DNA from 3 places in the Nonomuraea polychroma genome. Region 2 is predicted to be linked to each of the others. Evidence: riboswitches for the same ligand, from Rfam matches in the RefSeq annotation. Region 2 holds a riboswitch; each other region holds the start of a gene.
What was found. A riboswitch is a leader RNA that binds a small molecule or an ion and turns the genes downstream of it on or off. The one in region 2 is predicted to bind S-adenosylmethionine.
Positions count from the first base shown of each region.

Region 1: linked by a shared signal. The riboswitch ahead of EDD27_RS41770 (aminotransferase class V-fold PLP-dependent enzyme) and the one ahead of EDD27_RS47425 (GNAT family N-acetyltransferase) in region 2 are both predicted to bind S-adenosylmethionine.
Region 3: linked by a shared signal. The riboswitch ahead of thrC (threonine synthase) and the one ahead of EDD27_RS47425 (GNAT family N-acetyltransferase) in region 2 are both predicted to bind S-adenosylmethionine.

Region 1 covers NZ_SAUN01000001.1:9,083,866-9,089,149, reverse strand. Annotated here, with positions in the region: gene EDD27_RS41780 (NADH-quinone oxidoreductase subunit D) at 1-690, opposite strand, end outside; gene EDD27_RS41775 (DoxX family protein) at 812-1,477, shown strand; gene EDD27_RS41770 (aminotransferase class V-fold PLP-dependent enzyme) at 1,515-2,798, opposite strand; SAM riboswitch class IV at 2,844-2,959, opposite strand; gene EDD27_RS41765 (cytochrome P450) at 3,153-4,343, shown strand; gene EDD27_RS41760 (SAM-dependent methyltransferase) at 4,479-5,284, opposite strand, start outside.
Region 2 covers NZ_SAUN01000001.1:10,204,209-10,209,492, forward strand. Annotated here, with positions in the region: gene EDD27_RS47410 (alpha/beta fold hydrolase) at 1-1,436, shown strand, start outside; gene EDD27_RS47415 (NAD(P)H-binding protein) at 1,621-2,439, shown strand; gene EDD27_RS47420 (maleylpyruvate isomerase N-terminal domain-containing protein) at 2,459-3,079, opposite strand; SAM riboswitch class I at 3,164-3,255, shown strand; gene EDD27_RS47425 (GNAT family N-acetyltransferase) at 3,262-3,873, shown strand; gene EDD27_RS47430 (flavin reductase family protein) at 3,926-4,594, shown strand; gene EDD27_RS47435 (NUDIX hydrolase) at 4,571-5,086, opposite strand; gene EDD27_RS47440 (calcium:cation antiporter) at 5,209-5,284, shown strand, end outside.
Region 3 covers NZ_SAUN01000001.1:8,674,061-8,679,344, reverse strand. Annotated here, with positions in the region: gene EDD27_RS39820 (alpha,alpha-trehalose-phosphate synthase (UDP-forming)) at 1-1,082, opposite strand, end outside; gene EDD27_RS39815 (RNA polymerase sigma factor) at 1,114-1,668, shown strand; SAM riboswitch class I at 1,748-1,889, shown strand; gene thrC (threonine synthase) at 1,903-3,138, shown strand; gene EDD27_RS39805 (MoaD/ThiS family protein) at 3,162-3,437, shown strand; gene EDD27_RS39800 (cold-shock protein) at 3,679-3,879, shown strand; gene groL (chaperonin GroEL) at 4,209-5,284, shown strand, end outside.

The sequences.
Region 1 (5,284 bases), 1.1 Mb from region 2:
GCCGCTGACCCCGTACTGCATGATCTGTTCCTGCGTGAGCACCCCGACGCCCTTGGTACGGGCCAGGAAGATGTCGTTGTGCAGGATGAGGTCCTCGATGACCGGCACGCGGCGGCGGGTCTCCGCGACCGCCTCCGACACCCGGTCCAGCCAGCCGAGCGGCAGGTCCTCCTTGAGCCCGCCGACGCGGTTGAACATGTAGTGCATGCGCCCGCCGGAGATCTCCTCCATGACCGCCTGGATGCGCTCACGTTCGTTGAAGGAGTAGAAGATCGGCGTCATCGCCCCGAGCTCCAGCGGATAGGACCCGAGGAACATCAGGTGGCTGAGCACGCGGTTGAGCTCGGCCAGCAGCGTACGCGCCCACACGGCCCGGACCGGCGGCTCCATGCCGAGCAGCCGTTCGGCGGCGAGCACCACGCCCAGCTCGTTCGCGAACCCCGCCAGCCAGTCGTGCCGGTTGGCCAGCATGATGATCTGACGGTAGTCGCGGACCTCGAACAACTTCTCCGCGCCCCGGTGCATGTAGCCGATGATCGGCTCGGCCGTGGCGATGCGCTCGCCGTCCAGTGTGAGCCGCAGCCTGAGCACCCCGTGCGTTGACGGGTGCTGCGGGCCGATGTTGAGGATCATGTCCTCGGTGGCCAGCTCCTTGGCGCCCGCACCGATTCCGACCACGCGTTCCGTCATATTGCCATGCTGCCACCGTCGCAGGTGGTGATCCAGGGCGGGGGATGGTCAAGGAATGGTACGGAAACGCATCGCTACAGAGGACTTGGGGAGGAATCGGGGGAACGGGGGGAGATGCACTATGAAGAAGGTTCTGTTCGATATAGCGGTCTTGATCGCGCGGGTGGCGACCGGCGTGGTCTTCATGGCGCATGGCCTGCAGAAGTGGCAGCACGGACTCGGCGCCACGACGCAGGACTTCAGGGAGATGGGTATCCCGTTGCCCGAACTCTCGGCCGGCTTCGCCAGCATCGTGGAGACCGTGGGCGGCCTTTTCCTGATCCTCGGGCTGCTGGTGCGACCGGTCGGCCTGCTGCTGTTCATCAATATGCTCGGCGCGATCGCCTTCGTGCACTGGGGAAAAGGGATCATGGTGACCGAGGGCGGCTGGGAGCTGGCGGGTGCGCTGGGCGCCCTGGTTCTGCTGTTCGCGGCGGTCGGCGGCGGGCGGATCGGACTCGACGCGTTGTTCGGGATGATCTTCCGGCGCCGGGCACAGCGCCGGGCCGAGGAGGGCAGCGTGGGCGCCCACCGACGCGGCGGGGCCATGGGCAGCACCGAGACGATGGGCGGCCGAGGTGGTCCGTTGACGCCCTCGGAGCCCACCACGCGGGAGAAGCCGAACGTGCCCAGGCAGCCGACCGGGCCCCGGTCCGGCGTGGGCGACCACGACGAGGAGATGCGGGACATCGACGCCCTGGTCTCCGACGACGACCAGCCGGAACACCGCAAGCCGCCGAACCGGTGAGCGGCGGGCCGTGCCGCTGAGCCGGGCGAGCGCCCTCTCAGCGGGAGACGAGGTCCCGTAGCGCCTCGACGAGCCGGTCAACGTGCTCCTGCGTGGTCCCGATGCCGATCGAGGCCCGTACCGCGGAGGCCGTGCCGTCCTGGCAGCCGCCGTTGGCGGTGCCCAGCAGGTGCCGCACGAACGGGTGCGCGCAGAACTTCCCGTCGCGCACCCCGATGCCGTACTGGCTGGACAACACCTCGGCCACCTCACGAGCCGAGTACCCGTCCACGGTGAACGACACGATTCCCACCCGCGGGTGATCGTCCCCCCACAGTGACAGCTCCCGCACGCCCTCGATCGAGGCCAGCCCCGACCGCAGCCGGGCCAGCAGCCGCTCCTCCTCGCGTACCAGCGCCGTCCAGCCGGTGGCGGTCAGCGCGTCGCAGGCGGCGGCCAGCGCGATCGCGCCCAGCACGTTCGGGGTGCCGGCCTCGTGGCGCGGCTCGGGGTCCTCGTGCCACTCCGCGACGTCTTCGACCGAGCGCACCGCGCCCCCGCCCTTGAGGTACGGCTCGCCCTCGGCCAGCCAGTCCCGCCGCCCCACCAGCGCCCCCGCCCCGAACGGCGCGTACAGCTTGTGCCCGGAGAAGGCCACGTAGTCCAGGTCGAGCGCGGTCAGGTTGAGCCGCCGATGCGGTACGAGCTGCGCGGCGTCCACCAGGATGCGCGCCCCGTGCCGGTGCGCGATGTGAGCCAGGGCGGCGATGGGCCAGAGCTCACCGGTGACGTTGGACGCGGCGGTGACCACGAGCAACTTCGGCCCTTCGATCCCGGCCAGCGCCTCGTCGGCGGCGCGCACGGCCTCGCCGGGGAAGGCGGGCGGCGCCAGCCGTACGGACTTCCGCCAGGGCAGCAGGGAGGCGTGGTGCTCGGTGTCGAAGACCACCGTGGTCGTGTCCGCGGGCAGGCAGCCGGCCAGCAGGTTCGTGGCGTCTGTGGTGTTGCGGGTGAAGATCACGGCGTCGTCCGAGCGGGCGCCGACGAACGCCTTGACCGTCTGGCGGGCCTGCTCGTACCTGGAGGTGGTGAGCTGGGAGGCGTAGCCGGCGCCGCGGTGCACGCTGGAGTAGGCCGGGAGGGCGGCGGCGACGGCAGCGCTGACCGGCTCCAAACAGGGCGCGCTGGCCGCGTAGTCCAGGTTGGCGTACCCGACCAGCCTGCCGCCCTTGACCGGCACCTGCAGGTCCGCGCCGAGCACGGCGGGGATCGGCCGGCTCTCGGCGGCCGGGGACTCAGCGGCCTGGGCGGGGACGGAGCTGAAGATCGTCAGTGTGGACACGGCACATCTCCCTCAGGGGTCATCGGACCCCTGGAGCAGCCACGGAGCCCGCGCTTGCCCGCCACACCTCGTGACGGACCAGGTCTTCACCCGGGGCACCCCGCCGCGGACGCGAGGGTTGCCGGCCAGCTAGCCGGGGCTTGTCGCTGGCACTCATGACCTACGCCCGCACTATAACCCACTACCTCCGACAAAACGCAAGTCGGCGAACTTTCCCGAGCCTTTCCAGGCCGATCACATGGCGTTCTCGGTCGTCGTGGAGCTGCTGAACATCAGGATGCGCAGCAGGCACGCCAAGCGGGCCGAGCGGCAGGAAGGGGAAGAGGCAGAGCCTAAGGCTTCTACTATGAAGTGGTGCGCTTTGATCCCTGGAATCCGGATTTCGTGGCCTACCCCTACCGGGTTTACGACGAGCTGCGGCGCGATGCGCCCGTCAGCTACTTCCAACCCACGAACCAGTGGCTGATCTCGCGCCACGCCGACGTGAACACCCTGCTCAGGGACCGCCGCCTGGGCAGGTCCTACCTCCACGTGGCCACGCACGAGGAGTTCGGCAAGCAGCCCGAGCCGGACTTCCAGGAGCCGTTCTGGCGGGTGATCAGGGCGGGCATGCTGGACGTCGAGCCGCCGGTGCACACGCGGTTGCGCCGGCTGGTCTCCAAGGCGTTCACGCCGCGCATGGTCGAGTCCCTGCGCCCGCGCGTGCGCGCGATCGCCGAGGGCCTGGTGGACACGTACGTGGAGAAGGGCGGCGGGGATCTGATCGCGGAGGTCGCCGAGCCGCTCCCGGTGACCGTGATCGCGGAGATGCTCGGCATCCCCGACGGTGATCGCCATCTGCTGCGCCCCTGGTCCGCCGACATCTGCGGCATGTACGAGCTCAACCCCAGCCTCGAGGCCCAGCACACCGCGGTCCGCGCGGCCGCGGACTTCGCCGGCTACCTCAAGGCCCTGGCCCGTGAGCGGCGGCAGCGTCCCGGCGACGACCTGATCAGCGCGCTCGCCGGCATCGAGGAGCTGACCGAGGACGAGCTGGTCGGCACCTGCGTGCTGCTGCTCAACGCCGGCCACGAGGCCACGGTGAACGTGACGGGCAACGGCTGGTGGTCGTTGTTCAGGAACCCCGGCGAGCTGGCACGGCTGCGTGCGGACCGCTCCCTGCTGCCCACGGCCGTCGAGGAGCTGATGCGCTGGGACACGCCGCTGCAGATGTTCGAGCGGTGGGTGCTGGAGGACATCGAGGTCCACGGCGTGACGATTCCGCGTGGGTCGGAGGTGGCGCTGCTGTTCGGCTCGGCCAACCGGGACCCTGCCGTGTTCGAGGAGCCGGATCGGCTCGATGTGGGGCGGGCCGACAATCCGCACATCTCCTTCGGGGCCGGAATCCACTTCTGCCTGGGCGCGCCGCTGGCCCGGATCGAGCTCATGGAGTCGTTCGGTGCGCTGCTGGACCGGGCGGCCAAGCTGGAGTTGCGCCAGGAGCCTGTCTGGAAGCCCGGCTTCATCATCCGCGGCCTGCACGCCCTGGACCTCACCGCGGAATGACGCGCCGACGCTGATCGCACCGGCACGCCGCTGGTGATCGAGCCGGCTCGCCCGCCGTTGGCCGCGCCGACCTGCCCGCCGTTGGCCGCGCCTTGCCACAACGTGACGGCGGCGACGCGGTCGGGAGAGCGCACCTCACCGCCGCTGGTCGAGCCAGCCGAAGCTGCCGAGGCCCGACGGGTCGATGAGCTCTCCCTCCTCCGACGCCCTGGCCAAGGCGCGGAGGTAGGCACGGGGATCGGTGCCGGCCAGCTCCATGGGCGGCCGGACGCCGGTGATCCCCAGGGCCCGCAAGGCGTCACGCTGTGTGGACAAGGTTGTGGATATCGCGCCGGCCCGCCGCCCCGCCTCGGCGCACGCGTCGAGCGCGACGTGGGCCGTGATATCGCAGGTCCCGTCCGGAATAGGGGCGACGACGGCGCCGTCGCGGTATCCGGTCAGCGTGCCGCATAGCGGTCGGTTGTCCACAGGATGTGCATAATCGATGGCGATCGCCCTGCCGCTGGTGAGACGCGTCACGACCGACGCCCAGGCTTCGTCGCGGGGACGGCCGATCTCCGCTCGTGAGCCCACCCGGGGCAGCGGCCACCACCGATCCAGCCACTCCCGGTCGGCGGGCCGGAGCGGGCCGCCGAGACGCTCCTCGCCGGTCCGGAGGTCCACCAGGACGAGCCGCGGGCCGTCCGGGGTCTGCTCGGCCACGTCCAGCGGAATGTTGTCGAGCCACTCGTTGGCGATGGCCAGGCCCGAGATGCGGTCCGGCAGACCCTTACGCCAGGCGATCTGCTCGGGAAGCCCGTGCGGCCTGGGGGAGAGGTCGACGGCCGTGACACGCAGCCGGTCGCGCAGCGCGGGCTCGGCGGCGGCCAGCACTCCGGTCATCAGAGCGCCCTCGCCCGCGCCGATGTCGACCAGGTCGAGCTCCTCCGGCGCGCCGAGCT
Region 2 (5,284 bases):
AGCCCTGCCAGGAGGAGCCCGCCGCCGAGTGCGGCACGCTCACCGTCCCGATCGACTGGTCGAAGCCGGACGGGCCCACGGTTGACCTCGCCGTCGCCCGGCGCAAGGCCACCGACCCCGCCGCCCGGATCGGGTCTCTGGTGCTCGGCGCGGGTGGCCCGGGCGGATCGGGTGTGGAGTTCGCCTACAGCTCCCCCGGATTCTTCACCGAGGAGATCCAGAAGCGGTTCGACATCGTCGGTTTCGACCCCCGAGGCGTGGGCCGCAGTAACCCGGTGATCTGCTCGGCGTCGGTGTACAACGAGATGCCGTACGCCGTCATGAAGAGCCAGGCCGACTTCGACAAGTGGACCGCCTACAACAAGAGGCTGCACGCCGATTGCCGGGCCCGCACCGGCCCCCTGTACGACCACGTCGACTCGGCCAACGTCGCACGTGACATGGACGCCCTGCGCGCCGCGCTCGGCGAAGAGAAGCTGACCTTCTACGGGGTCTCGTACGGCACCCTGCTCGGGCAGATGTACGCCGAGCTGTTCCCGAACCGGATCCGGGCTCTCGCCCTGGACAGCAACATGGACCACAGCCTCGGTGTCAAGGCGTTCCTGTACACCGAGGCCGCCGCCGTCGAGGACGCCTTCGACCAGTTCGTCGGCTGGTGCGACCAGGAGCCCGGCTGCGCCCTGCACGGGCAGGACGTCCGCGCGGTGTGGGCGAGGCTGCTGGACAAGGCGCGCAAGGGCGAGCTCTACTGGCCCGGCGTTCCGGATCGCCCGATGACCGAGCTGCAGCTCCTGTGGAACGGCGTGCTGGGCACCGAGGGGCCTGCCTGGCAGCTGATGAGCGAGGTGATTCGCGCCCTGGACGGTGGCGAGCCGCCGTCGTGGGTGCCGCCGCTGCCCGGCCGGCAGCCCGTGTCCGGGGAAGTCGCCCACCTGCCGACCGTGATCCTCTGTGAGGACTACAACCTCCGGGTGCGCAACTATGACGAGTACGCCGAGATCATGCGGAACTCCGCCCGTTTCGCCCCGGACATGCGCTTCAACCCGATGCCGATCGAGGACCTGCCCGTCTGCCTCAACCACCCCACCACCAACCCGCAGCACACGCTGCGCTACACGGGCAGCGCTCCGATCCTGCTGGGCAACTCGATCCACGACCCCTCCACCCCGTGGATATGGTCCGCCAACGTGAACCGCCAGCTCGGCTCCAAGGCCGTGCTGCTCACGTACGAGGGCTGGGGTCACCGCATCTACGGCAAGGACGAGTGCAGCACGGTGCCCATCGACAACTACCTGATCTCGCTGACCGTGCCTCCGCACGGCTTCCGCTGCCCGGTGGGCGGCAGGGTCGAGAACACGGTCAAGCGGCAGGCCGAGCTGTGGCCGACGGACGGGCTGCCCTGGTCCGGCCCGGTCGCGCTCTCGTCCCGCTCGTAGCCAGGGCAGTGATCACACCGGCATAGGCGCGTATCGCGCGCAGGGCGCCGCCCATGGCCAACTGCGAGGCCAGGGCGGCGCCCACGGATGATTGCCGAGGCAGCGGCGAATGCGGAAACGATCCGGCCTCAATGAGCTCTAGCGTTCCGCTCATGTTTCCCCTAGAGGAGAGCGGAGCCGACTCATGACCGTTCTTGTGACCGGAGCGACCGGAACCGTTGGTCGTCAACTCGTCGAGCAGCTCATTCGGGCAGGCGAGCGCGTGCGAGCTCTGACACGCGATCCAGCAGCGGCCAGGCTGCCGGCCGAGGCCGAGGTCGTGCAGGGAGACCTGACGAACCCGGACACGCTCAGGCCCGTATGGGACGGGGTCACCGGCCTCCACCTCATCACGTTCGGTGGAGATGACGGCGGGCCGCTGCAGACCGGGCACGAGATCGTCGAAATGGCGGCCAAGGCCGGCGTGCAGCGAGTGACGGTGCTGGGCGGATGGGATCCGAGCACGGTGGAACAGGCTCTCGACGACAGCGATCTGGGGTGGACCCACCTGCGTCCCGTGGAGTTCATGGCCAACGCGCTCGACCTGGCGGAGTCCATCCGCACCGAAGGCGTGGTCCGGGCGTTCGACGGTGGTCGGTCCAGCGCGATGGTGCACGAGGCCGACATCGCCGCGGTGGCGGCCACCGCGCTGATCCAGGATGGGCACGCGGGGAAGGCCTACGCGCTGACCGGTCCACAGGCCCTGACGCTGCCGGACAAGCTGAGCACGATCAGTGCGGCCATCGGGCGTCCCGTGGAGCTCGTCCGGCTCACGGAAGAGCAAGCTCGCGAGGACATGCGAGCGTCCGGCTATCCGGACGAGTACCTCGAGTTCGCCATCCAATTGGAGACGAACCCGCCGGTTGAGGGCTCCATCGTGCTACCGACCGTGGAGGAGGTCACAAGCCGACCGGCACGGACCTTCGCCCAGTGGGTGGCCGAGCACGTGCACCTCTTCCGCTGACGGGCCCCATCTAGAGGGCTCAGGTCCGGCGTCTGGGGTTGGCGCCGTTCCATTCGCTCAGCGGGGCGCAGTGCCACCTCCACCCCACTTGCCGCTCCTGGCCGGGCAGGTCGTTGCGGCCGTTGGCCCACAACAACGTCTCCCACGGGTCCGTGTCCGCCGGTGCCCACGGGAACAGGCGACGCAACGTGGCCGCCGCGGCTGTCTCGGCCGGGAGAAAGGCTTGACCGACGCCAGTGCCGACGTCGGCGGTGTGCACCAGCATCTCGTCGCAGGCCATCGCGGCGAAGCCGGAGGCGTCCGCGAGGCCGAAGGGATGGCATCCACGTCCTCCGGGTGGAGTCCCGTCGACGACGCGCGCGAGGATCGTCGCGTATGTGGTCATCGTGGTGATGAGGTCGTCTGGCTTCGACTCCGGGCGGACACGGATCTCCGCGGTGCTGAGCTCCTGCTCGCCGGCGGCAAGATCCGTGGTGTACCACAACAGGCAGTCGCTCACGTGAGCCACGGTCCTCGCGACGGTCCACTCCATTCCGGGAATGGGGGTTTGCGTCCAGTCTCGGTCCGTTACGGAGCGGAGAAATCTCGCGCATTCGGTGGCGGTCTGCACGACCATGCTGCCGTTCATGCCGGGGATCATCGCACACGGCACTGACAAGACGAGGACGAGCGGACAGAGGAGGCTTTCCGGTGGATTGCCGAACGGTATGATCGGCGCACCGAGATTTCATCCAGAGGATCTGAGGGACCTGGCCCTGTGACGGTCCGGCAACCTGCCCCGAAGCGGCAAGGTGCCAACGCCAGGAACGATGAGGAGGTTTCATGAGCCTGCGGCTCGATGTTCCTGTGCTGCACGGATCCCTGGTCAGGCTGGAGCCGCTGACGATGCGGCACGCGGCGGATCTGGCGCGGGCGGCGGAGGAGGATCGTTCCGCCTACGCGTTCACCCTGGTGCCTCCGGGTGCGGACATGGAGGCGTACCTGCGCGAGCAGTTGGAGCGCCCGGGGCTGACGCCGTTCGCGCAGGTGCGGGTGGCGGATGGCAGGGCCGTCGGTTGCACGGCTTTCTGGGATCCCCGCTTCTGGCCGGGGCGCGAGGACCTGCGGGCGATCGAGGTGGGGTGGACGTGGCTGGCGGCGTCGGCGCAGGGCACGGGGATCAACGCCGAGGCGAAGCTCCTGCTGTTGACGTACGCGTTCGAGGTGCTCGGCGTGGTGCGGGTCGATCTCAAGACGGATGCCAGGAACGCGCGTTCGCGGCGGGCGATCGAGCGCCTCGGCGCCCGGTTCGAGGGCGTGCTGCGGAATTGGTCACGCTCGTGGGCGCCGGGTGAGGAGGGGAAGGTGCGGGACTCGGCCATCTTCTCGGTGATCGCCGAGGAATGGCCGGAGGTCAAGGCGGCTCTGGGCGCCCGGATCCTGAGCCGCTGCTGAGGCGTCCGATACGCGCCAGCGTCGCGCCTGACCAGCGGCGATAGTCGTGGGCATGAGCATTTTCCTCGACCAGCACACCAGGATCGAGCCCAACATTCTCTACTTCGGCACGCCCGTCGTGCTGATCTCCTCCACGAACGAGGACGGCACCCCCAACCTGGCACCCATGTCGTCGGCCTTCTGGCTCGGCTGGCGGGGGATGCTGGGATTGGGTTCACGGGCCAAGACGGCTCAGAACCTGGTCAGGACACGTGAGTGCGTACTGAATCTGCCGTCCGACGCGCTCGCCGCGGCCGTCGACCGGCTCGCGCTCACGACCGGCTCCGATCCCGTTCCCGACCGCAAGTGGGAGCGCGGGTACCGGTACGTGGCGGACAAGTTCCAGCGGGCCGGCCTGACCGCCACGCCCTCCGAGACCGTGACGCCGCCGCGGGTGGCCGAGTGCCCGGTCAGCATGGAGGCCGTGGTGGAGGCGGTGCATCCGGTGGGGGACGACGGCGGGGTGCTGGCGTTCGAGGTACGCGTGCAGCGGGTCTGGGTGCACGAGGAGATCCGGATGGCCGGGACGAGCGACCGGATCGATCCCGACGCCTGGCGGCCGCTGATCATGAGCTTCCAGAAGTTGTACGGCCTGGGACCGCAGGTCCATCCCTCCACACTGGCCCGCATTCCCGAGCACTTCTACCGCGGGGAAGACCTAGAGCGAGCCCGCGCGCTCTAGCAACGTCAGCCACGTACGCGGCCCGCAGAGACGCTCGATGTCGGCACGCGGCAGCCACTCGGCCCGGGTGCTCTCCGAGCCGGCCGGCGGCCGGGTCGGGTCGCCCGGGCCCGGCACGACGGCGCGGAACATGGCCATGTACGTCAACGACGGATATCGGTAGTCGGCGGGCGGGGCGTCAAGGAGCTCGATGCGCTGCCAGGCGAAGATCGACAGGGTGGCGGCCGGCAGGCGCAGGCCGGTCTCCTCGTGCAGCTCGCGTACCGCGGCGTCGATCGCCTTCTCCCCGGGCTCGAGATGGCCGCCCGGGATGTCCCAACCCCGCCCCTCCCGATCCACGCAGGTCATCAGGGTCCTGCCGAGTCCGTCCGCGACGAACGCGAATGCCGACGTGGTGTGCTCCAGGGGCGGAACGGTCCCGGAGAGCATGACGTCAATGCGGTGCGCCACAGGGATCCAGGGCACGGTGCTCGTCGCGATCACATGGGCCACGCGATTCCCCTCAAAAACGGATGTCAAGGCATTATCAAGGTGAAACCCCTTTCCTGTCCCCGAAAGAAGGGAAGAACGCCTTGTATATGATCCGTAACGCTGCGAGATTGTGGACCGTTTTCATGCCCGCCCTGGCGCTGCTCGCGCTGGGGCTTTCCTGGGGCCGCACGCTGGCGGTGGCGCCCGCGATCATAGTGG
Region 3 (5,284 bases), 1.5 Mb from region 2:
TTGAGGATCAGCGGGTCCCAGTCCTCGGTGGCGAACTGGTCCTCGATCTCCTGAGCGCTGCGTTGCACCGAGGCAGTGTATTCGCGGTATTCGGGCAGGTCGTGCCGGCTCGGATAGGCGAAGGCCAGGTGCACCACCCGCCCGTGCCATTCGGGATGCGCGGCCAGGAACTCACCGTAGGCGACCAGGCCACGCACGATGTTCTTCGACAACTCGGTGCGGTCGATGCGGACGATCAGCTTGCGGTCGCCGACCTGATCCCTGATCGCGGCGATGTGCGACTCGACATCGGGCTCGCAGGCCCGGTCCCACAACGCCGCGCCGTCCACGCCGAGGCTGTGCACGCCGATCCTGGTCGTCCTGCCCTCGTGCGTGACGCTGTGGGCCACGCGGTCGACCTCGGCGCCGAGCAGCGCCTCGCAGCAGTCCATGAACGCGCCCGCCCACCTGCCTGTCAGGAACCCGGCGTGGTCGGCGCCCAGGATGCCCTCCAGCACCTCGCCGGCCACCTCGTCGGGCAGCAGGGAGAAGTATTCGGGCGGCGCCCACGGGGTGTGGCTGAAGTGGGCGATGCGCAGGTCGGGCCGCTCGGCCCGGAGCATCGCCGGGGTCAGCGTCAGATGGTAGTCCTGCACCATCACCCGCGCGCCGTGCCCGGCCTCCTCGGCCAGGGCCAGGGCGAACGCGCCGTTGTAATCACGATAGGACTCCCACTCGCGCGCGAACCTCGTGCCGAAGTTGGGCGCGTTGGGGATGTCGTAGAGCAGGTGGTTGACGAACCACAACGTCGAGTTGGCCACGGCGTTGTACGCCCGGTGGAAGATGGCCGGCGGGATGTCCAGCATCCGCAGCGGCCCGGTGTCGTAGCCGGCCTGGTCGATCCGGCCGCCCGGAGACAGGCGCACGGCACTGCGGTCGTCGTCGGACAGCGCCGCGCATACCCACAGGACGCCGTCTTCCTTGACCACTCCGGACAGCCCGGACACCAGCCCGCCCCCGCCGCGTTTCATGGTCAACTCGCCGTCGTCGGAGACGGTGAAGGAGACAGGCCCTCTGTTGGAGGCCACCAGGACGCTGTTCATCATGGCTCCCTTCGATCATAGGATCCCAGCTATGGCGCTTGATGAGCTAACCGAGGAACTCGCCCGATCCGCCGCAGCCGGAGATCATCGCGCGCTCGGCGAGCTTTTGGCCAGGATCGAACCCGATGTGATGCGTCACTGCGCCCGGATCCTGCCCTACCACCAGGACGCGGAGGAAGCCTCCCAGGACACTCTGCTGGCCGTGGCCCGCAACATCGGCCGCTTCGAGGGGCGGGCCAGGTTCAGCACCTGGCTGCACATCGTGACCGCCAACTGCGCGCGGACCACGTACCGATCGCTCAAGCGCAGGGCCGCCGAGCAGACCTCCGACGAGTTGCCCGTGCAGAAGCCCGACGTGCGGCGGGTGAGCGTGATCGCCGGCTCCCGGCTCGATCTGCTCGACGCGATGGAGGCGCTGGAGGCCGACAAACCCGACCTGGCGCAGGCGCTGGTGTTGCGGGACATCGTCCAGCTCGACTACAACGAGGTGGCCGAGCAACTCGGCATCCCGCTGGGCACGGCCAAATCCCGCATTCATCAGGCGAGGAAATACGTGCAGGGAGTGCTCGGTGAGGACTATCGCTGAGACCGCTTGTCTCGAATGCTGAGACGGGTGGCCGTTTCAGCCACTTAAGCGGGTAGAGTCCCTTTCAACAACTGCATATTGCTCATCCAGAGGGGTGGAGGGACCGGCCCTACGAAGCCCCGGCAACCCTCCCGGCTTGTGACTCGCGACCTGGCGAGGCCGACCGGGACAAGGTGCCAATTCCGGTTCGCGGTCAAGGTGGCCGTGGGCGAAGATGAGGGAAGGCCTCGCTTCATGTCGCACGACTTTGGTCCTGCTGTCGCTCTCTCCTGCCGCGAGTGCGGCGCGCGCTACCCGCTCGGTCCGAGCTTCGCGTGTCTGGAGTGTTTCGGGCCGCTCGAAGCGGCCTACGAATTCGGCAACGTGACCCGCGCGGACATCGAGTCCGGTCCCGCCAACATCTGGCGCTACCGCTCGCTCCTCCCGGTGCCGGCCGACGTCGCCACCAAGCCCAACATGAACCCGGGCTGGACCAAGCTGGTCAAGGCAGGCAACCTCGGGCAGGCGCTCGGCCTCAAGTCCCTGTACGTCAAGGACGACTCCGGCAACCCCACTCACTCCTTCAAGGACCGCGTGGTCGCCATCGCCGTCGAGGCGGCACGCACCTTCGGTTTCCACACGCTTTCCTGCTCCTCCACGGGCAACCTCGCGGGCGCGGTCACGGCCGCCGCGGCGCGGGCGGGGCTCGACGCCTGCGTGTTCATCCCGGCCAACCTCGAAGCCGCCAAGATCGCCATGGCCCGGGTGTTCGGCGGAAAGCTGATCGGGATCGAAGGGACCTATGACGAGGTCAACAGGTTCTGCTCGGAGCTGATCGGCGACCCGCTGGGTGACAAGTGGGGGTTCGTCAACGTCAACCTGCGGCCCTACTACGCCGAGGGCTCCAAGACGCTCGCGTACGAGATCGCCGAGCAGCTCGGCTGGCGGCTGCCTGAGCAGATCATCATTCCCATCGCCTCCGGCTCGCAGCTCACGAAGATCGACAAGGGCTTCAAGGAGCTGGTGGCGCTCGGGCTGGTCGAGGACACGCCCTACAAGATCTTCGGGGCGCAGGCGGCCGGGTGCTCGCCGGTCTCCACCGCGTACAAGGCGGGGCACGACGTCGTCCAGCCGGTCAAGCCGGACACCATTGCCAAGTCGCTGGCCATCGGCAACCCCGCCGACGGCCCGTACGTGCTCGACATCGCCCGCCGCACCGGAGGGGCCGTCGAGGACGTCACGGATCCTGAGATCGTGGCCGCCATCAAGCTCCTGGCCTCGACGGAGGGCATTTTCGCCGAGACCGCGGGCGGGGTTACCGTGGGCGTGCTCAAGAAGCTCGCCGAGAGCGGGCGGCTCGACCCCGAGGCCGAGACCGTGGTGCTCAACACCGGCGATGGGCTCAAGACGCTGGATGCCATCACCGGCGACGACGCCAAGCCCACCGCCGTGATCCGGCCCTCTCTCGACGCGTTCCGCGCGGCTGTCTGACAACCAGGAAAGGCAAGATAACCATGAGCGTTTCTGTGCGGATTCCCACCATTCTGCGCACGTACACCGGGGGGAACGCGGAAGTGAGTGGCGAGGGTGCGACGCTTCGTGACGTGCTCGCCAAGCTCGACTCCGACTACCCGGGGATCGGCGCAAGAATTCTGGATGAATCGGGCAAGATTCGGCGTTTCGTCAACGTTTACGTTGGGGAAGAGGACGTCCGTTTTGCCGAAGGGCTCGACACTCCGGCTCCTGACGGCACCCAGATCTCCATCATCCCGGCGGTCGCCGGCGGCTGAGTGCCATAGATCACATCTTTGAAGGCGCCCCTAGTGGGCGCCTTCTCCTTTTCCCCACTAATTCAACGTTGAACGAGCTTCCCTGCGAAGAAATGCGTAGTTTGTGGATTGACTCTGTTGCCAAACCCCGTGCCACAGGTATGGTCGAGGCGATCGTCTGGCTGATTTTCAGTTAAGTCATGCGATTACGGTCTCGCGGTGGAATGGGCGAGATCTGTGAGCCCAGTAAGAGGAGTCGGAAGTGGCGCAGGGCACCGTCAAGTGGTTCAACGCGGACAAGGGCTACGGCTTCATCGCGGTAGACGGTGGTAAGGATGTATTCGTCCATTACTCAGCGATCCTGATGGACGGGTACCGAGCACTCGAACAGGGCCAGCGCGTCGAGTTCGAGATCACGCAGGGCCAGAAGGGGCCGCAGGCGGAGTCTGTCCGGGCGGTCTGATTTACATCACTGGTATGCACCCGGTGGCATCGCACGGCAACGCAGTCCGGGCGAGGCGGCCACCATTCCTTCGTCGACCTACGGCGAGCCGCACGGTGAGCGGCTCGCCGTACAGACGGACTGACCAGGGCGGAAACCGCAGGATGGTAGTCCTTCGCTTGCACTCGGCAGGGTAGAGTGCTAAACAGTTCGTTGGCACTCTGTGCAGCAGAGTGCCAACAACTCGGATCGAGACGATGGGGTCTGCCGAACGGAGATGCAGGCCCGTGCCGTCGCGGGCGTCGGCTCGGTCCAGGACAAGCCACCCTGTATCTGGGAGGTCTAGCCTTATGGCAGCCAAGATGATCGCGTTTGACGAGGACGCCCGGCGCGGTCTCGAGCGCGGTATGAACCAGCTCGCCGACGCCGTCAAGGTGACCCTGGGCCCCAAGGGCCGCAACGTCGTGCTGGAGAAGAAGTGGGGCGCTCCCACGATCACCAACGACGGTGTCTCCATCGCCAAGGAGATCGAGCTCGAGGACCCGTGGGAGAAGATCGGCGCTGAGCTGGTCAAGGAAGTCGCCAAGAAGACGGACGACGTCGCCGGCGACGGCACCACCACCGCCACCGTGCTCGCCCAGGCACTCGTACGCGAGGGTCTGCGTAACGTGGCCGCCGGCGCCAACCCGATGGCACTGAAGAAGGGCATCGAGGCCGCCGTCGAGCGGGTCAGCGAGGAGCTCTCCAAGCTGGCCAAGGACGTGGAGACCAAGGAGCAGATCGCCTCCACCGCCTCCATCTCCGCGGCCGACCCCGAGATCGGCGCCCTCATCGCCGAGGCGATGGACAAGGTCGGCAAGGAAGGCGTCATCACCGTCGAGGAGAGCAACACCTTCGGCCTCGAGCTCGAGCTCACCGAGGGCATGCGCTTCGACAAGGGCATGACGTCGATGTACTTCGTCACCGACTCGGACCGCATGGAGGCCGTGCTCGAGGACCCGTACATCCTGATCGTCAACAGCAAGGTCTCGGCCAACAAGGACCTGCTGCCCCTGCTCGACAAGGTCGTGCAGTCCGGCAAGCCGCTGCTGATCATCGCTGAGGACGTCGAGGGCGAGGCCCTGGCCACCCTGGTGGTCAACAAGATCCGCGGCCTGTTCCGCTCCGTGGCCGTCAAGGCCCCGGGCTTCGGCGACCGCCGCAAGGCCATGCTCAACGACATCGCCATCCTGACCGGTGGCGCCGTCATCGCCGAGGAGGTCGGTCTCAAGCTCGAGAGCGCCACCCTCGACCTGCTGGGCCGGGCCCGCAAGGTCGTCGTCACCAAGGACGAGACCACGATCGTCGACGGCGCCGGTGACGCCGAGCAGATCTCCGGCCGGGTCAACGAGATCCGCGCCGAGATCGAGCGCACCGACTCCGACTA